3 regions of the Dietzia sp. IN118 genome follow, and region 2 is predicted to be linked to each of the others. Evidence: riboswitches for the same ligand, from Rfam matches in the RefSeq annotation. Region 2 holds a riboswitch; each other region holds the start of a gene.
The links. Region 2 has a riboswitch for thiamine pyrophosphate ahead of Q2K20_RS11185 (ABC transporter ATP-binding protein). Riboswitches for the same ligand answer to the same signal wherever they lie in the genome.
Positions count from the first base shown of each region.

Region 1 (5,514 bases), 1.9 Mb from region 2:
CAACGGACTCGACCCCGAGGGGATCCTGTGGATCCGCCGTTTCATGCACGCGCGCGCCGCAGAGGGCCGCACCGTGCTCGTCTCCTCGCACCTGCTGTCGGAGATGGCGCAGACCGCCCAGGACCTCGTCGTGATCGGCCGCGGCAAGCTGCGCGCGCAGACCTCCGTCGAGGAGTTCCTGGACGCCGCCACATCCTCGGTGGTGTTGCGCACCCCGCACGTCGACGAGTTCACCGCCGCCGCGCGCGATGAGGGCATCGAGGCCACGTTCGACGCGGAACAGGGTGTCTTCCTCATCCAGAACCTCCGCGCGCCGCAGGTCGGCGATGTCGCCGCCAGCCTGGGGATCACCGTCCACGAACTGCACGAGAAGCGGGCGTCGCTGGAGGAGGCCTTCATGGCCCTCACCGACCAGGACGTCGAGTACCACGGTCAGGAGTCCACCCGATGAACCAGTTGAAGTCCGAGTGGATCAAGGTCACCACCACCAAGAGTGCCTACTGGCTGTACGCGATCGGCATCGGCCTGGCAGTGGTGCTCGCGGTGGTCATCGGCCAGTTCGAGCAGCCCGCCACAGGGGACCCGATGGCCGGTGCGCCCGGCGGCGGCAGTGACCCGCTGTTCGCGATCCTCGGCGTCAGTGCGTTCACCGTCCTGCTGGCGTGGATCGCCGCGATCGTCGGTGTGACCGGCGAGTACCGCTATCACACCATCAAGGCCACGTTCCTGACGACGCCGTCGCGCTGGCCTGCCATCGTGGCCAAGACCGCCCTGTTCACGGTGCTCTCGATGGTGGTCACAGCCATCGCGGTGATCCTGGCGCTCCTCGTGGCCGGGGCGCTCTCCGGAAACGAGGGCTGGACCCCGTTCTCCGGAGACGGGCTGACCTACCTGTGGCGCTTCCCCGTCTACGCCGCACTGGGGACGATCGCGGTCACGGGCCTGGCGTACATCATGCGCAACGCCGCCGGCACGATCTCCCTGTTCCTCGTGTGGATACTGGCCCTCGAGGGCATGGTCTCGTTGATCCCGCGGGTCGGCGAGGACATCGCCGCCTGGATGCCGTTCGCCAACGGTGACTTCTGGACCCAGGGAGAGAGCGTCCGCGGGTACATCACGTGGGGCGAGTGGCCGGCGGTCGCCTGGTTCGCGGCCGTGTGCGTGGCCCTCTGGGTCGTCGGGGTGCTGATGACACTGCGCCGGGACGCCTGAGCTCGGTCGGCCGATCCGACCTACTGAGCACCGACGTCCCGGCCCGTCGGGCGCGGTGGGGACCGGCGCGGCCCTCGCCGCCGGTGAGAACTACGACTCGGTGATCGGCAGGTAGACGCGGCCACCGAGGTCGGCGAATTCGGCCGACTTCTCCGCCATCCCCGCCTCGATCGCCTCCACCGTTTCCATCCCGTGCTCCGCGGCGTAGTCGCGGATGTCCTGGGAGATGCGCATCGAGCAGAACTTCGGACCGCACATCGAGCAGAAGTGCGCGGTCTTCGCCGGCTCCGCGGGCAGCGTCGCGTCGTGGTACGCCAGGGCGGTGTCCGGGTCGAGGGCGAGGGCGAATTGGTCCCGCCACCGGAACTCGAACCGGGCGGTACTCAACGCGTCATCGCGGGCCTGCGCGCCCGGGTGACCCTTCGCCAGATCGGCCGAGTGCGCGGCGATCTTGTACGTGATCACGCCGGTCTTGACGTCGTCCCGGTCGGGCAGGCCTAGGTGCTCTTTGGGCGTGACGTAACACAGCATCGCCGTGCCCGCCTCGGCGATGCGGGCTGCACCGATCGCGGACGTGATGTGGTCGTAGCCCGGCGCGATGTCCGTGGCGAGGGGGCCCAGCGTGTAGAACGGGGCCTCCTCGCACCACTCCTCCTCGAGGCGCACGTTCTCCACGATCTTGTCCATCGGCACGTGACCAGGACCCTCGATCATCACCTGCACGCCGTGGCTCTTGGCGATCCCGGTGAGCTCCCCGAGCGTGCGCAGTTCGGCGAACTGCGCCTCGTCGTTGGCATCGGCGATCGACCCCGGCCGCAGACCGTCGCCGAGGGAGAACGTCACGTCGTAGCGGGCGAGTATCTCGCACAGTTCCTCGAAGTGGGTGTAGAGGAACGACTCGCGGTGGTGCGCCAGACACCACGCCGCCATGATCGATCCGCCACGCGACACGATCCCGGTGACCCGCTTGGCCGCCAGCGGGACATAACGCAGCAGCACGCCGGCATGGACGGTCATGTAGTCCACGCCCTGTTCGCACTGTTCGATGACGGTATCGCGGTACAACTCCCAGGTCAGAAGGGCCGGGTCGCCGCCCACTTTCTCCAGCGCCTGGTAGATGGGCACGGTGCCCACGGGGACGGGGGAGTTGCGCAGGATCCACTCCCGCGTCTCGTGGATGTCCCGGCCGGTGGACAGGTCCATGACGGTGTCCGCGCCCCACCGGGCCGCCCACACCATCTTTTCGACCTCTTCGGCGATCGTGCTGGTGACCGCCGAGTTGCCGATGTTGGCGTTGATCTTGGTGAGGAAGCGCTTGCCGATGATCATCGGCTCGCTCTCCGGATGACGATGGTTGGCCGGGATGACCGCCCGACCGGCGGCGACCTCCGAACGCACCACCTCGACATCGATTCCCTCGCGCACGGCGATGAACCGCATCTCCGGGGTGGTCAGCCCCGCCCGGGCCCAGGCCAACTGCGTCCGGACGGGAGTGGGGTTCTCCGGCGAGGCGGGGACGGCCCCGGGGTGGGGCCACTCGCGGCGGGTCGGCGGGAGTCCCGCGCCCAGGTCATGGCAGTCGGCCGCACTCGCGTAGGCGGTATACGGGCCGGAGGTGTCGTAGACGTCGAACGTCGTGCCATCGGTGAGCGCGATTCGGCGCACGGGCACGCGCTGGGCGTGACCCGATTCGCCGGGCACCTCGAGGTGGGCCTTGGTGCTGGAATGGATGGGGCCGCACGTCACGGCGTCGATCGGGGTGGAATCGGTGCCGTCGGTGAATAGAGCTGTGCCCATGGTGTTTCCTGATCTCCCTACGCCGGCATGATCCGGACAGGTTCTACGGTCGACGACCCGGCTGGTCGTCCTCTCAGCCCGCGCATCGAAGCGGACTCCCGTGTGGACGAGTATGTGATTGTGCCGGGGCGAGCGTAACCCGACGAGTAGCATCGCGGGTGGAACACGCCCTGCCGAAGGAGTTCTGATGTCCCCTGTAACGTCGCTCAAGCTGGTCCACAACACCGATAGAGACCGCTTCGAACTGTGGGACAGCGAGACCTTCATGGGTCTCGTCGGTTACGAGAAGGACGGCGACGTCTACATCCTGCTCCACACCGTGATCGAGGAGCGGTACGGACAGCAGGGGATCGCGCGATTGCTGGTCAGCCTGGTGCTCACCCGCATGCGGCTCGACGAGCTCAAGATCCGGCCGGTCTGCAGCTACGTGCGGCGGTTCCTTGTTCGCTTCCCGGAATATCAGCTCCTGGTCGCCCAGCCGTGACAGACGCGGGGCGGTGACCGTGGCCCGCGGTGACCATTGTCAGCCGGCCGACGAGCGGCTGAGAAGGGGCCGGGGGAGCGGGACGTAGTCTGACCCCAGACGACCAGCTACCCGGAGGACCCCCATGACCTACCCGCCCCAGGGGAACACTGCCGACGGCGACTCGACCGGTGGCGACGATGCGAGTCGGGGCTCCTACGGCCAGAACCCGTACGGGCAGGGCACCTACAGCCAGGGCACATACGGCCAGGGCACATACGGACAGAGTCCGTACAGCCAGGGCTCGTACGGACAGACCGATTACAGCGCGCAGACCCCGACCGGTTACGGCGCGCAGACCCCGACCGGTTACGGCGCGCAGACTCCGTCCTTCGCCGTGGCGGGCGGGTACGGGACCACCTCGGGAGCTCGCCCCGGCCCGCCGTCGAACGTCGGCTGGGCGGTCGCGTCGATCCTCTTCTTCTGGCCGCTGTCGTTCGTCGCGATGACCCGCGCCCTCGAGGTCTACCCGCTGTGGGCCGCCGGTCGCCACGCCGAAGCCGAGGCCGCCAGCGCGACCGCCAAGAAGCTCGGCATGATCTCGCTGGCGATCGTGGCAGTCCTCATCGTGCTGTACTTCATCTTCATCTTCGCAATGGTGGGACTGGCCTCGAGCGGCTTCTAGACCCGGCCGGGTCCGCGGTTCAGGCCAGGCCCAGACGAGGGGCTTCGATCGCAGGGCACGCGTCCATCACCACGTCCAGCCCTGCATCCTTCGCCCGCTGCGCCGCGGCCTCGTCGACCACCCCCAGCTGCAACCAGACCGCCTTGGCTCCCTTGGCTATCGCATCGTCCACCACGCCGCCCGCGAGCTGCGAGTTGACGAACACGTCGACCACATCGATCTCACCGGGAACGGACGCGAGATCCGGATAGCCCTGCTGACCGTGCACGGTCTCGGCCTTGGGATGGACCGGGACGATCTCATGTCCCAGGTCGCGGACGTAGGCGGCGATCCCGTACGCGGTGCGCGCGGAGTTGCTGGACAGGCCGGCGACGGCCCAGCGGCCCTTCTCGGTGAGCAGGCGCGTGATGACGGCGTGGTCATTGGAATGGCTCATACCCAGTGCAAGGCCCGCCGTCGCCCAGACATTCCCGGCGCGGCTCCGCCAGGCCTGTGCGCGGGGCCCTCCTGAGCAGGCTCAGTCAGTCCCCGACGGTACGTGTGCGCGGGGACATCGCTCCGCTCGCTGGCGCTCCCTCCGCTAGTCCCCGACAGCGTCCTTGCCGCGGCGGACGATCTTCGGGTCCGGGTCGAACACCACCTGGGGGTCCTTGTCCGGGTAGTCGAACTGGTTCAGGAAGTAGCGCATCGCGTTGATGCGGGCCCGCTTCTTGTCGTTGGACTTGATGGTGATCCACGGCGCGTGGTCGGTGTCCGTGCGCCGGAACATCTCCTCCTTGGCGTCCGTGTACTTGTCCCACTTGTCGAGCGACTCCAGGTCCATGGGCGAGAGTTTCCAGCGCCGCACCGGGTCGAGTTGGCGGATCGCGAACCGGGTCTTCTGCTCCTCCCGGGTGACGGAGAACCAGAACTTGGTCAGCCCGATCCCCGAGTCGACCAGCATCTTCTCGAAGTTGGGCGCCTGTTCCATGAACGTCTCGTATTGCGATTGCGTACAGAACCCCATCACCCGCTCCACGCCGGCGCGGTTGTACCAGGAGCGGTCGAACAGCACGAGCTCGCCGCGGCTGGGCAGATGAGCCACGTACCGCTGGAAGTACCACTGATACATCTCGGTCTCGGTGGGCTTGACCAGCGCGACGACCCGGGCCTGCCGGACGTTGATGTACTCGGTGAACCGCTTGATGGTCCCGCCCTTGCCGGCGGCGTCGCGGCCCTCGAACACGATCACCTGCCGGTGCCCGGTCTCGGCCTGCCAGTTCTGGAACTTCAGCAGCTCGATCTGCAGCAGGTACTTCTCGACCTCGTACTGGTTGCGGTCCAGTCGCTCGTCGTACGGGTAGTTCTCCCGCCAGGT
Region 1 covers NZ_JAUMSR010000001.1:396,120-401,633, forward strand. The annotation lists gene Q2K20_RS01895 (ABC transporter ATP-binding protein) at 1-451, shown strand, start outside; gene Q2K20_RS01900 (ABC transporter permease) at 448-1,212, shown strand; gene thiC (phosphomethylpyrimidine synthase ThiC) at 1,303-3,009, opposite strand; TPP riboswitch at 3,007-3,121, opposite strand; gene Q2K20_RS01910 (GNAT family N-acetyltransferase) at 3,197-3,493, shown strand; gene Q2K20_RS01915 (CD225/dispanin family protein) at 3,618-4,157, shown strand; gene Q2K20_RS01920 (CoA-binding protein) at 4,177-4,593, opposite strand; gene ppk2 (polyphosphate kinase 2) at 4,738-5,514, opposite strand, start outside.
Region 1: it holds a riboswitch for thiamine pyrophosphate, as region 2 does, so the genes downstream of both, thiC (phosphomethylpyrimidine synthase ThiC) here and Q2K20_RS11185 (ABC transporter ATP-binding protein) in region 2, are expected to answer to the same signal.

Region 2 (5,514 bases):
AGCTTGCGGTGCTTCTCCGCCTCCGCGGCCATCTCCTCGTACTTGGCCAGACGGGCCTTGGACTTGGACTGGCGCGCCTTGGCACCGGAGCGCACCCACTCGAGCTCGGCCTTGAGCCGCTTCTGCAGCTTCTGGTCCTTCTTGCCCTGGACCTCGAGGCGCTCGGCCTTCTTCTCCAGGTAGGTGGAGTAGTTGCCCTCGTAGGGGTGCAGCTGACCGCGGTCGACCTCACAGATCCACTGCGCGACGTGGTCGAGGAAGTACCGGTCGTGTGTGACGGCCAGGACGGCGCCGGGGTAGGCGGCCAGGTGCTGCTCCAACCACAGGACGGACTCGGCGTCCAGGTGGTTGGTGGGCTCGTCGAGCAGCAGCAGGTCGGGCTTGCTCAGCAGCAGCTTGCACAGCGCCACCCGACGCGCCTCGCCACCGGACAGGTTGGTCACCGGCGAGTCGCCCGGCGGGCAGCGCAGGGCGTCCATGGCCTGCTCGATCTGGGAGTCCACGTCCCAGGCGTCCACGGCGTCGAGCTGCTCCTGCAGCCGACCCATCTCCTCCATGAGCTCGTCGGTGTAGTCGGTCGCCATCTCCTCGGCGACCTCGTTGTACCGACGCAGCTGCACCATCGTCTCGCCGAGGCCGTCCTCGACGTTCTCCTTGACGGTCTTGGACTGGTCGAGCTCCGGCTCCTGCAGCAGGATGCCGACGGTCGCCTCGGGATCGAGGAACGCCTCGCCGTTGGAGGGCTGGTCGATCCCGGCCATGATCTTGAGGATGGAGGACTTGCCGGCGCCGTTGGGGCCCACGACGCCGATCTTCGCACCGGGATAGAAGGACATCGTGACGTCGTCGAGGATCACCTTGTCCCCGTGCGCCTTGCGTACCTTCTTCATCGTGTAGATAAACTCGGCCATTCTACCCTCTCACCTGCGCATATAGTTCACTTCACCGCGGGTCGGCCGCGGGCACGACCCCCATGTTACGTGTCCGCCCGCGGCCCCGGCGTCCGCGGCGGACGCCGGCCCCACCCCCGGGAGCATCAGGCGCCGGCCGCCCCCACGAACTCGCCCGCCTCGCTCTGCTCGGACTCCGGCTCATCCGGGTCCAGCGACCCGAGCGCCATGGCGTCGGAGTCCTCGGCAGCTCCCCGGAGGCCGGCCTCGTCGACGCCCGCACCGTCGATGCCCGCCCCGTCGACGCCGGCCCCCTCGGCCGGCGCGTCCGTCCTGGCGCGGCGCACGGTGACGTCCATGCGGGACAGGTCTGGCCCCACGGCGCTGACCCGCATCTCCAGGTCGCGCATGATGCGACCGTCGCGTTCGTACTCGTTGGTGAGCAGCCGGCCGTGCAGGATCACGCCGTCGCCCTTGCACAGCGCGCCGGACGCCCGTTGCCCGAGGCGTCCCCAGCAGTTGGCCGAGAAGTACAGAGTGCCGCCGGTCTTCCATTCGCCGGTGAGCCGGTCCTGGTAGCGGCTGTTGCTGGCCACCCGGAAGGTGAACACCTGGTCGTCGCCCACCCGCCGGGTGGTGGGGTCGGTGATCACGGTTCCGCGGACGGTCGTGTGGGTCTCGTTCATGGGGTCACTCCTGTCACGTTCGGCCGACCGTGCGTCGGCCTCGTGACTTGCAGCGTGCCCCACCTCGTCGTCGTCACCCCTCGTTCCCACCGCCCGCGGTGGCCGCCCTGTGGAGGGGGGCGGGGGGTGTGGAGAACCGGCGCCTGTGACGACGACGAGGTGTTCGGTCTCAGGGCCGGCGGTCGGCGCGGGACATCTCCCGGAGCATCTCGTTGTAGGCCTTGAGCTCGGCATCGTCGTCGCGGTCGGCCTGCCGCTCGCCGCGCCGCGCCTCGCGCATGTCGCTCTGGTACCACTGCCACGCCAGGGCCAGCATGACGATCACCAGCGGGATCTCCCCCGCCGCCCACGCGACGCCACCGCCGACCTGCTGGCTCTGCAGCAGATCCGGGATCCACGGCAGGCCGATGCCCGAATACCAGGGCTCGGCCAGCACGGTCTTGGTGTTCATGAGCAGGATGCCGAAGAACGCGTGGAACGGCAGCGAACTCAGCAGGACCATGAGCTTGTACATCGGCGAGAAGTGCCGCGGCGCGGCGTCCACGCCGATGATCACCCAGTAGAACAGGTAGCCGCTGATGAGGAAGTGCACGTTCATGAACATGTGGCCCAGGTGCTCCGAGGCCAACGTCTGATAGAACCCGCCGAAGTAGATGAGGTAGAAACCGGCCACGAACTGCACCGACGCCACGATCGGGTGGGTGAGGAAGTGCGAGAGCGGGTTGTTGATGAACTCCACCAGCCACTCGCGGGGCCCGGGAGGGTTGCCGCGACCGGCGGCCGGGAGCGCGCGCAGGGCCAGCGTGAACGGGCCACCGAGCGCCAGGAGGACCGGCACCAGCATCGAGATGAGCATGTGGCCCACCATGTGGCTGGCGAAGTCGGCCATCATGTACATCCCCATGCCGGAACTGGTGGTGAGGAACAGGATCACGCAGCCCGCCACCCAGAACGCGGTGCGGCTCAGCGGCCAGGCATCCCCACGGCGGCGCAGCCGCACCAGGCCCCAGAGGTACAGGCCGAGCAGGACCACCGCGGCCAGACCCAGCACCAGGTCGAAGCGCCAGGTGCCGAAGACCGTTCCGAACGCGAAGGGCCCGGGCAGCTCGAAGCCCAGTAGCGCCTCCTGCCTCGTGGGCACGTACAGCGGCGCCGGCGGCGGGGTGCGGCCGAGCGAGACCGACAGCCCCAGGGTGCCGGCCATGACGACGGCCTCCACCACGATGATCCGCAGCAGCGTGGGCCGGTCGACCGGCGCGTTGGCCCCGGTCGACTCGATCTTGGCGATGATCCGGCGGCGGATCGCCAGACCGAACAGAGCCAACAGGCACAGCGCCAACGCCTTGGACACGACCAGCAATCCGTAGGTGGAGGTGAGAAGGTCACCCGGGTGCAGGCGGACGAGCGCGTTGATCACGCCTGTGAACCCGAGCGCGACGATCGCGACCGTCGCCACCACCGAGTAGCGGCGCAGGGCCAGGGCGACGCGCGAGCCGCCGCGCCACGTGTGGATGATCAGCGCGACGAGCCCACCGACGTAGAACGCGGCGCCGAACAGGTGGATCATCAGCGAGTTGGTGGCCAGGTCGTGGGCGGTGCTGCCGGACGCGTGGCCCGTGGCCGCCACCGGAAGCAGCGAGAGCACGGAGACGGCCAGCCAGATGACCGACCACCGCCAGCTCAGCGTGAGCCGCTGCCCGATCCCGGCGACCAACGCGATGATCGCCGCCCAGCGCCACGAGGACGCGATGTCGATCTGGTTGATCGCGACCAACCACTGGTCAGGCGGGAGCGACTGGAGGAAGGTGCGTCCGGAGACGTCCGACAGGGTCAGCGGGATGAGCAGCGCCGCGGCGATCGCCCAGACGATGTTCGCCCACGACGAGACCTGCTGCATGCGGTAACCGTCGACGTCGAGGGTCTTGTCCTTCTGCGGCGGGGTGAAGAACGCCGCGAACAGCGCAGCCCCCACCGCGACGGCGGCGAGGAGCTCGCCGATCGACCGCAGGGCCGGGAGGCCGGCCGTGGTGAGCGGACCCGGATCGGGCACGCCCACCAGCTCGAGCGCCACCTCGGCGGACATGGCCGACAGTGGGATCACCACCCCGGCCGCCACCGCCGCCAGGAGCAGTACCAGGGCGACGATGTTGCGGGTTCCGAACCGCCCGGCGGTGGCGGGGGCGGTCTTCGACGACGTCATGACCACCATCGTAGGAACCGCGGCGCCCCCGGGCCGATTCGCCACTGTCGGACCCACCCCCCGGATCGGCTACCATTCTCCCGGCGACGCCCCACGCGCGCGTCGCAGGCCTCCGTAGCTCAGTGGATAGAGCATCCGGTTTCTACCCGGCTGGTCAGGGGTTCGAATCCTCTCGGGGGCGCACTCACGCCGACACGGGCCGGCAGTCCGCACGCCACTGACGGCGGCCCGCCCGCTCCTCGCTCCAGCCATGGACGCACATCAGATCCCGAGATGTGCCGATGGTACGTTCGGACTTCGAGCTGATCCGCAAGATCAGCATCGATGACACGGGGTGCCCCTACCGAACGGGGCTGAGATCACACCCGCTGAACCTGAACTCGTTCACACGAGCGGAGGGATGTCAGATGCGCTGGCATGCGCTTTCGTGAGCCGCCCAGGAACCACGGCAGTGGCGTTGGATGGATTGGGACACACCTATCCGGGCGCGCTCCGTCCGGTTCTCGCAGACCTCAACCTGTCCGTTCCGGTAGGCGAGCACATCGCCGTTGTCGGACGCAGCGGATGCGGTAAGTCGACGCTGCTGTCGGTGATCGCCGGCCTCGTCGAACCGACCACCGGGACCGCCGCCGTCCTCGATGAACGCCGGCCCGCACGACGCCTGGAGTCCTGCGCGTTGATGCCCCAGGGCGACAGCCTGTTGCCCTGGCTGTCCCTGCTCGATAACGTCGCGATCAGTCTCCGCAACCAACGAGTGCGCCGGCGCGTGGCCCGATCCGAGGCCCAGCGCATGCTGGACCGCGTGGGACTGGGCGCCTGGTCCGATGCCCGTCCCTCAGCTCTCAGCGCGGGCATGCGCCAGCGCGCCGCTCTCGCGCGGGCTCTGCTGGCGCGCAAACCCGTGCTGCTGGCCGACGAGCCGCTCGGGGCGCTCGACGCGATTACCCGTGCGGAGGTCCAGCAGTGGCTCCGCGACACCATCACCCACACCTCGGCCACCCTCGTCATGGTCACGCACGACGTCGATGAGGCGCTGCTCCTCGCCGAACGCGTGGTCCTGTTGGCACGAGACGAGGCCGACGCCCCGGCGCGTGTGGTCCGCACCTGGCCGGGATGGTTCGGCGACGACCGCCCCCGAGAGGTCCTCCTCGGCGACGAGGACTTCGCTGCAGCTCGCCGGGAAGTGCTCCAGGCACTGGCCCGGGAATCGCACCTCGCCGAGGGCGGAACCAACCGATGACCGTGCGATTCGTCCGGTCCGCCGGCCCTGCCTGCGTCACGCTCCTGCTGGTCCTCGCCGCGTGGATCACGGTCACCACGCTCGAGCTCGTGCCCGAGTACGTCATTCCCGCACCCCTCGCCGTGTTCGACTCGCTCGTGACCACCTGGCCCGACCGGCTCGGTTCCGCCACGCTGCTGACCGCCACCGAGACGATCACCGGAGTGGTACTCGGGGTGTTCGTCGCCGTGGCCGTGGTGATCGTCAGCGCATTCGTGCCCGCCATCGGTCAGGCCATGACCCCCCTGCTGGTCGCCTCTCAGGCCATCCCGGTCATCGTGATAGGCCCACTGTTGACGATCTCCCTCGGCTACGGCATGGCGCCGAAGGTCATCGTGGTGGCCCTGCTGTGCTTCTTCCCGGTCGCCCTCAATCTCCTCTCCGGAATCCGCTCGGTCGACGCCCGGATGATCGACACCCTGCGGAGCCTGCACGCCACCAGGTGGTCGCTCTTCTGGC
Region 2 covers NZ_JAUMSR010000001.1:2,321,535-2,327,048, forward strand. The annotation lists gene ettA (energy-dependent translational throttle protein EttA) at 1-911, opposite strand, end outside; gene Q2K20_RS11170 (single-stranded DNA-binding protein) at 1,037-1,576, opposite strand; gene Q2K20_RS11175 (cytochrome c oxidase assembly protein) at 1,746-3,776, opposite strand; tRNA gene Q2K20_RS11180 (tRNA-Arg) at 3,885-3,957, shown strand; TPP riboswitch at 4,097-4,194, shown strand; gene Q2K20_RS11185 (ABC transporter ATP-binding protein) at 4,204-5,016, shown strand; gene Q2K20_RS11190 (ABC transporter permease) at 5,013-5,514, shown strand, end outside.

Region 3 (5,514 bases), 1.6 Mb from region 2:
GGGTGGCGTAGTAGCTGAGCTCGGTCAGCAGATCTTCGGGCATTCCCGAGTATGCGGGGAACGGGTCGTCGGGCCCCAGGCCGAGCTGGGTACGCAGGTCGGCCTCGTCGACGGCGCGACGGTGGTAGTGCTCGTGATCGTCGACCGGCCGACGCGGCCATAGGGTGACGCGCCGACCCAGCGCGGCAGAGAGGGCCTCGTGGACGGTGTCGTCATCGCTGCGCATCGACGAGCCGTCCGGGAAGTCGATCTCGATGGTCGGCGTCGCGTCGTCCTGCGGCTCCTCGACGTAGCGGGCGTGGAACTGCAACAGCTCCGCCCACTTCTTGGCGCTGCGGAGCTCGCCGGCGTCCTCATCCCTGATCACCCAGCCCCGGTCGCCGGGCAGGCCCCAGCGCTCGGTCACCGCCGTCTCGTCCACGCGGTCGCCCCGCATGGACTTCACGGGGTAGCGCCACAGCTCCGAGACCGTTCCCACTCGCATGAACGCCACCTTAGTTAGCGCGACTTATCACGGTGACGGATCTGACGTTGTCCGGAGCCACGGGGACTGCCACCCTGGGGATCAGAGTCCCGGCCCGGGGCCTCCGGACGAGGGGTGCCGTACCCGGTGTGCGACAAGACGGCCCGCAGGAGGCTGTCATGGCGTGGGTCGTGCTCGGCTTGTCCGGGGTGCTCGAGGCCGTGTGGGCCACCGCGATGGGCCGTTCGGAGGGGTTCACCCGACTCTGGCCGACGGTGGTGTTCGGCCTCGCCCTGGTCGTGAGCATGGCCGGTCTGGCCTATGCCATGCGCGAGCTGCCCGTGGGCACGGCGTACGCGGTGTGGGTCGGCATCGGTGCCTCGCTGACCGTCGTCTACGCCATGGCCACCGGGGCGGAACCCGCCTCGGCGATGAAGGTGCTGTTCCTGGCCATGATCATCGGCGGTGTGGTCGGGCTCAAGGCCGTCAGTTGACCCATCGGGCATGCCCGAAGAGCGCACGATGTCGTAGTCCGGCCGTACGGTGGGTTGCACGGCACCCGAGCTCGCCGATCCGCCGAGTCCCAGAGCGGGCCGAGTCCACAAGGAAGGTTCTCCTCCTATGACCGCAATCAGCACCGTCGACCGCGGACCACGCGTGGTCGCCCGCAGCGTCACCGTGAACGCACCCGCCGAGGAACTGTTCGCCCTCGTCAACGATCCCCGGAAGCACGGGCTCGTCGACGGCTCCGGAACAGTGCGGGACAACGTCCAGGGGCCGTCGACCCTGCACGCCGGGGCCAAGTTCACCACCGCGATGCGGATGTACGGCGTGCCGTACCGCATCACCTGCACGGTCACCGAATACCGCGACACCTACCAGGAGAAGGTGATCGAGTGGGCGCATCCCGCCGGTCACCGGTGGCGTTGGGAGTTCACCCAGGTCCCGGGCGGGAAGACCGAGGTCGTGGAGAGTTTCGACAACCGGCCGTCCAAGCTCGGCAGGTTCTTCGAGATCGTGGGCGTGTCCAAGCAGAACGCGGCGGGCATCACCGAGACGCTCTCGAAGCTGGCGGCCAAGTACGAGACCGCTGGATGACCACGGAACGACCACGGATTGACCACCTACCGAGCGGATCGACGTGGGGCCGCCCGCCGGGGCGTCCGGTGATCTAGGGTGGTCCGCGACACGGGGTGCTGCCCATCCGGGCGGCTGAGATCACACCCGTCGAACCTGATCTGGGTAGTTCCAGCGAAGGAATGTCGATACGGCACCGCTGCCACCGCAACGGTGGTCCCTGTGCCGTCGCCGATCGGCCGCGCCCTGCGCTGCCGAGGAGCGGAGCCGCATCGTCACCCTCGCCGGGAACACCGGGAAGTGAGTGGCAGTGGATTTCGGTAACTTCATGCGGATCGACGAGCAGGTCGTCCTCGTCACCGGCGGCGCCCGCGGGCTCGGCGCGGACATCAGTCGCGCCTTCTCCAGAGAGGGCGCTCTCGTCGTCGTCAACTATCACCGCAGCGAGGCGGCCGCCGCCGACCTCGTCCGTGAGCTCGGCGAGGACCGCGCCGTCGCACTCCGCGCCGACGTCACCGACGACGACGAGGTGCACGCCCTCGTCGACGCCGCCCGTCGCCACTTCGGCGCGCCCGTCACCACGGTCGTCAACAACGCATTGGTCGACTTCGAGTTCAACGGTGACGCCCGCCCGCGACCCGAGACGCTGACCTGGCACGACTTCGACTCGCAACTCCGCGGCGCCGTGAAAGCCACCCTCGCCACGACCCAGGCGACGCTGCCGGGCATGCGGGAGGCCGGTTCCGGACGGATCGTGAACATCGGCACCAATCTGTTCCAGCACCCGGTCGTGCCGTACCACGACTACACCGCCGCCAAGGCCGCCGCGCTGTCGCTGACCCGGACCCTCGCCGCCGATCTGGGGCCGGACGGCATCACGGTGAACATGGTCTCCGGCGGTCTGCTGCGCACCACCGACGCGAGCGCCGCCACGCCTGCGGAGGTGTTCGACCTCATCGCCTCGGGGACGCCGCTGCGCCGCGCGATCACCCCGGCCGAACTCGCCGACGCGGTGCTGTTCTTCGCCTCCCCGTGGGCGCGCGCCGTGACCGGGCAGAACCTCATCGTGGACGGGGGACTGGTCAAGGGGTAGCCGATCCGGGCTCGAGGCTCTCGCGTGCCGACGCCGGGACCCATGACAGTTGTCACCGGTGAAGTCGTGACAGGCGGCTCTTCTGGCCGTCCTCGCAGGTGAGCGAGGGTGGAAGCATGGTTATCCACCGCTCCACCCGCCCCCGGGACCCAGGCCGCGTCGGCGCGGTGATCGACACCGACGCGCCCGCTCCCGCCCTCGAATTCCACGACCTGACCCAGACGTTCACCCGGCCTCGCGCCGAGACGGTCCACGCCCTCCGCGGCATCGACCTGCGGATCGACCCCGGCGAGGTGGTGGCGCTGCTCGGCCCCAACGGTGCCGGCAAGACCACCGCCCTCGACATCGCGCTCGGCCTCACCGAGCCGACCGGCGGGCGGGCCCGAGCGTTCGGCGCCGTCCCCAGACAGGCCGTCGCCGACGGGCGGATCGCCGCCGTCCTCCAGACCGGGGGACTGCTGTCCGACCTCACGGTCGAGGAGACCGTCCGGGCCATCGCGGCCCTGTACCGGGACCCGCTCTCCGTGGGCGAGGTACTCGACCGGGCAGGGATCGCCACGATCGGCCGCCGGAAGGTCTCCCGCTGCTCGGGCGGCGAACAGCAACGACTCCGCTTCGCCCTGGCGCTGCTGCCGGATCCCGACCTGCTCATCCTCGACGAGCCGACCGCCGCGATGGACGTGGGCACGCGCCGTGAGTTCTGGTCCACCATGCACGCCGAGGCCACGTCCGGGTCGACCGTCTTATTCGCCACCCACCACCTGGAGGAGGCCGAGGCGTTCGCCGACCGCATCGTGCTCATGGCCCGCGGCCGGATCGTGGCCGATGGCCCGGTCGAGGCGATCCGTGCGATGGCCACGGGCACCCGCGTCACCGCGGTCTGGACCCCCGGGCCCGGTGAACCCGCACCCCACGACCTGCCCGGGGTCACCGCGGTGGAACGCACACCCACCCGGGTCATCCTCACCAGCACCGACAGCGACGCCACCGCGGGCGCGCTGCTGCGCGGGACCGCCGCCCGTGACCTCACCATCAGCCCGCGGTCGCTGGACGACGCCTTCGTCGCCCTCACCGCCGCACCCGACACCACAGCCCCCGACACCACCGACCCCGACACGACCGACCCCGACCAGGAGGCCGCCCGATGAACGCCACCTACTGGGCCATCGACCTGCGCCGCACTCTGCGCGACATCACCAACATCTTCTTCATCGCCGGACTGCCGCTCATCATGTACCTGGTGTTCGGCAGCGCCCAGTCCTACCGGGACGAGCCCGTCGCACACGGCAACGTGGGCTCGGTCGTCATGATCTCCATGGCCGTCTACGGCGCCGTCACCGCCACCACCTCGATCAGCGGCGGGGCCGCTCTCGAACGCTTCCAGGGCTGGGGACGTCAACTCGGGTTGACCCCGTGGAGCAGCACCGGCTTCGTGATCACCAAGTCCGCCGTGGCCATGACGGTGGCGGCTGTGCCCGTCCTCTCCGTGGGGCTCGTCGGCGCGCTCACGGGGGCTGAAGCCACGCCGCTCGCGTGGGTGCTGGCCCTGGCCGCGGCGTGGATCGGGTCGGCGGTGTTCGCCGGGTACGGACTGACCGCCGGGATGGCGTTCCGCTCCGAATCCGCGTTGGGCGTGGCCGGTGGGAGCCTGGTCCTGTTCGCCCTGGCCGGCAACCTGTTCATCCCGCTGTCGGGGACCGCGCTGGAGCTCGCCCGGTTCACGCCGCTGTACGGGATCAACGCGCTGGCCCGCTTCCCGCTCACCGGCGGGGTGGTGACCGAGTCCGTGACCGACCCGTTGTGGCTTCCGCTGCTCAATGTGACCGCGTGGGCCCTCATACTGGGGACGACGGCAACAGTTCTGGTGCGTCGCCGTCGGGGCCGGGACTAGAGACGGCAGGGGAGGTCGGGTCGATGACGACGGGCAGCAGAACCACCTGGCGCCGGGTCCGGGACGCCCTCACCAGCCCGAATGTCCTGTTCTCCCTGATCTGGCAGGTCTTTCTGATCTACCCGGTCCTCGCCGTCGTCTATTCCGGCGCGCCCACCGCACCCACGGTGCTGGGCCTGGCCTCCGTCGCCGTCTTTTCCGCCGTCTACCTCGCCGGCTTCGCCTCGCCCGCCGTCACCCGCGACTACCCGCTACACCTGCGCAGGACGGCGCGCCCCACCCGAGATGCGTCGACGCTCGCGGCCCGTGGTGAGTCGCCGCTCGCGGCGGATGAGAACTGGCTCGACCCCCCGGCGGAGCCTCCGGCGCCGCTCGGCCTCGGCTACCTGGCCGGGCTCGTGGTGTGCGCGTTCGGCACCCTGCCCGCCGCGGGGATCAACGGCCCGACCAACTTCCTGCCGTTCATCGCCTGCTTCATCGCCGCCGCCTGGCCGCTCCGACGCAGCGTGCCCGCCGCGGTGGCGCTGATCCTCATCGGGTGTGGCGCGGCGCTGTTCGAGAGCAACGTCGCCATGCTCATCCCGTGTTTCCTGGTGATCCCGGTGGTCCTGTCGATGATCGGCACCCGCATCTCCGTGGGCATCAGCGACCGCGAAGGCCACTACCGGCGCGCGCTGGGGGTGGTGGAGGAGCGCGAGCGGATGGCCCGGGACCTCCACGACGTGCTCGGCCATACCCTCACCGCCCTGACCATCCGCGCACAGCTCGCCCGCGCCCGACTCGACTCCGACCCGGACATCACCCGCGCCGAGTTGGAGAACATCGAGATGCTCACCCGCACCGCTCTGGCGGAGATGCGGCAGACCGTGTCCGGGATGCGCGTCGCCGATCCCGCGCGCGAGCTCGCGGACCTCACCGCATCCCTCCGCGCCGCCGGGATGGACGTGCGCGTGGACGGCACCCCGGATCTCGTTCCCGCGGAGTACGCGG
Region 3 covers NZ_JAUMSR010000001.1:693,953-699,466, forward strand. The annotation lists gene Q2K20_RS03410 (MOSC domain-containing protein) at 1-484, opposite strand, end outside; guanidine-III (ykkC-III) riboswitch at 566-632, shown strand; gene Q2K20_RS03415 (DMT family transporter) at 643-957, shown strand; gene Q2K20_RS03420 (SRPBCC family protein) at 1,085-1,561, shown strand; TPP riboswitch at 1,643-1,740, shown strand; gene Q2K20_RS03425 (3-oxoacyl-ACP reductase) at 1,869-2,633, shown strand; gene Q2K20_RS03430 (ABC transporter ATP-binding protein) at 2,750-3,781, shown strand; gene Q2K20_RS03435 (ABC transporter) at 3,778-4,524, shown strand; gene Q2K20_RS03440 (sensor histidine kinase) at 4,548-5,514, shown strand, end outside.
Region 3: it holds a riboswitch for thiamine pyrophosphate, as region 2 does, so the genes downstream of both, Q2K20_RS03425 (3-oxoacyl-ACP reductase) here and Q2K20_RS11185 (ABC transporter ATP-binding protein) in region 2, are expected to answer to the same signal.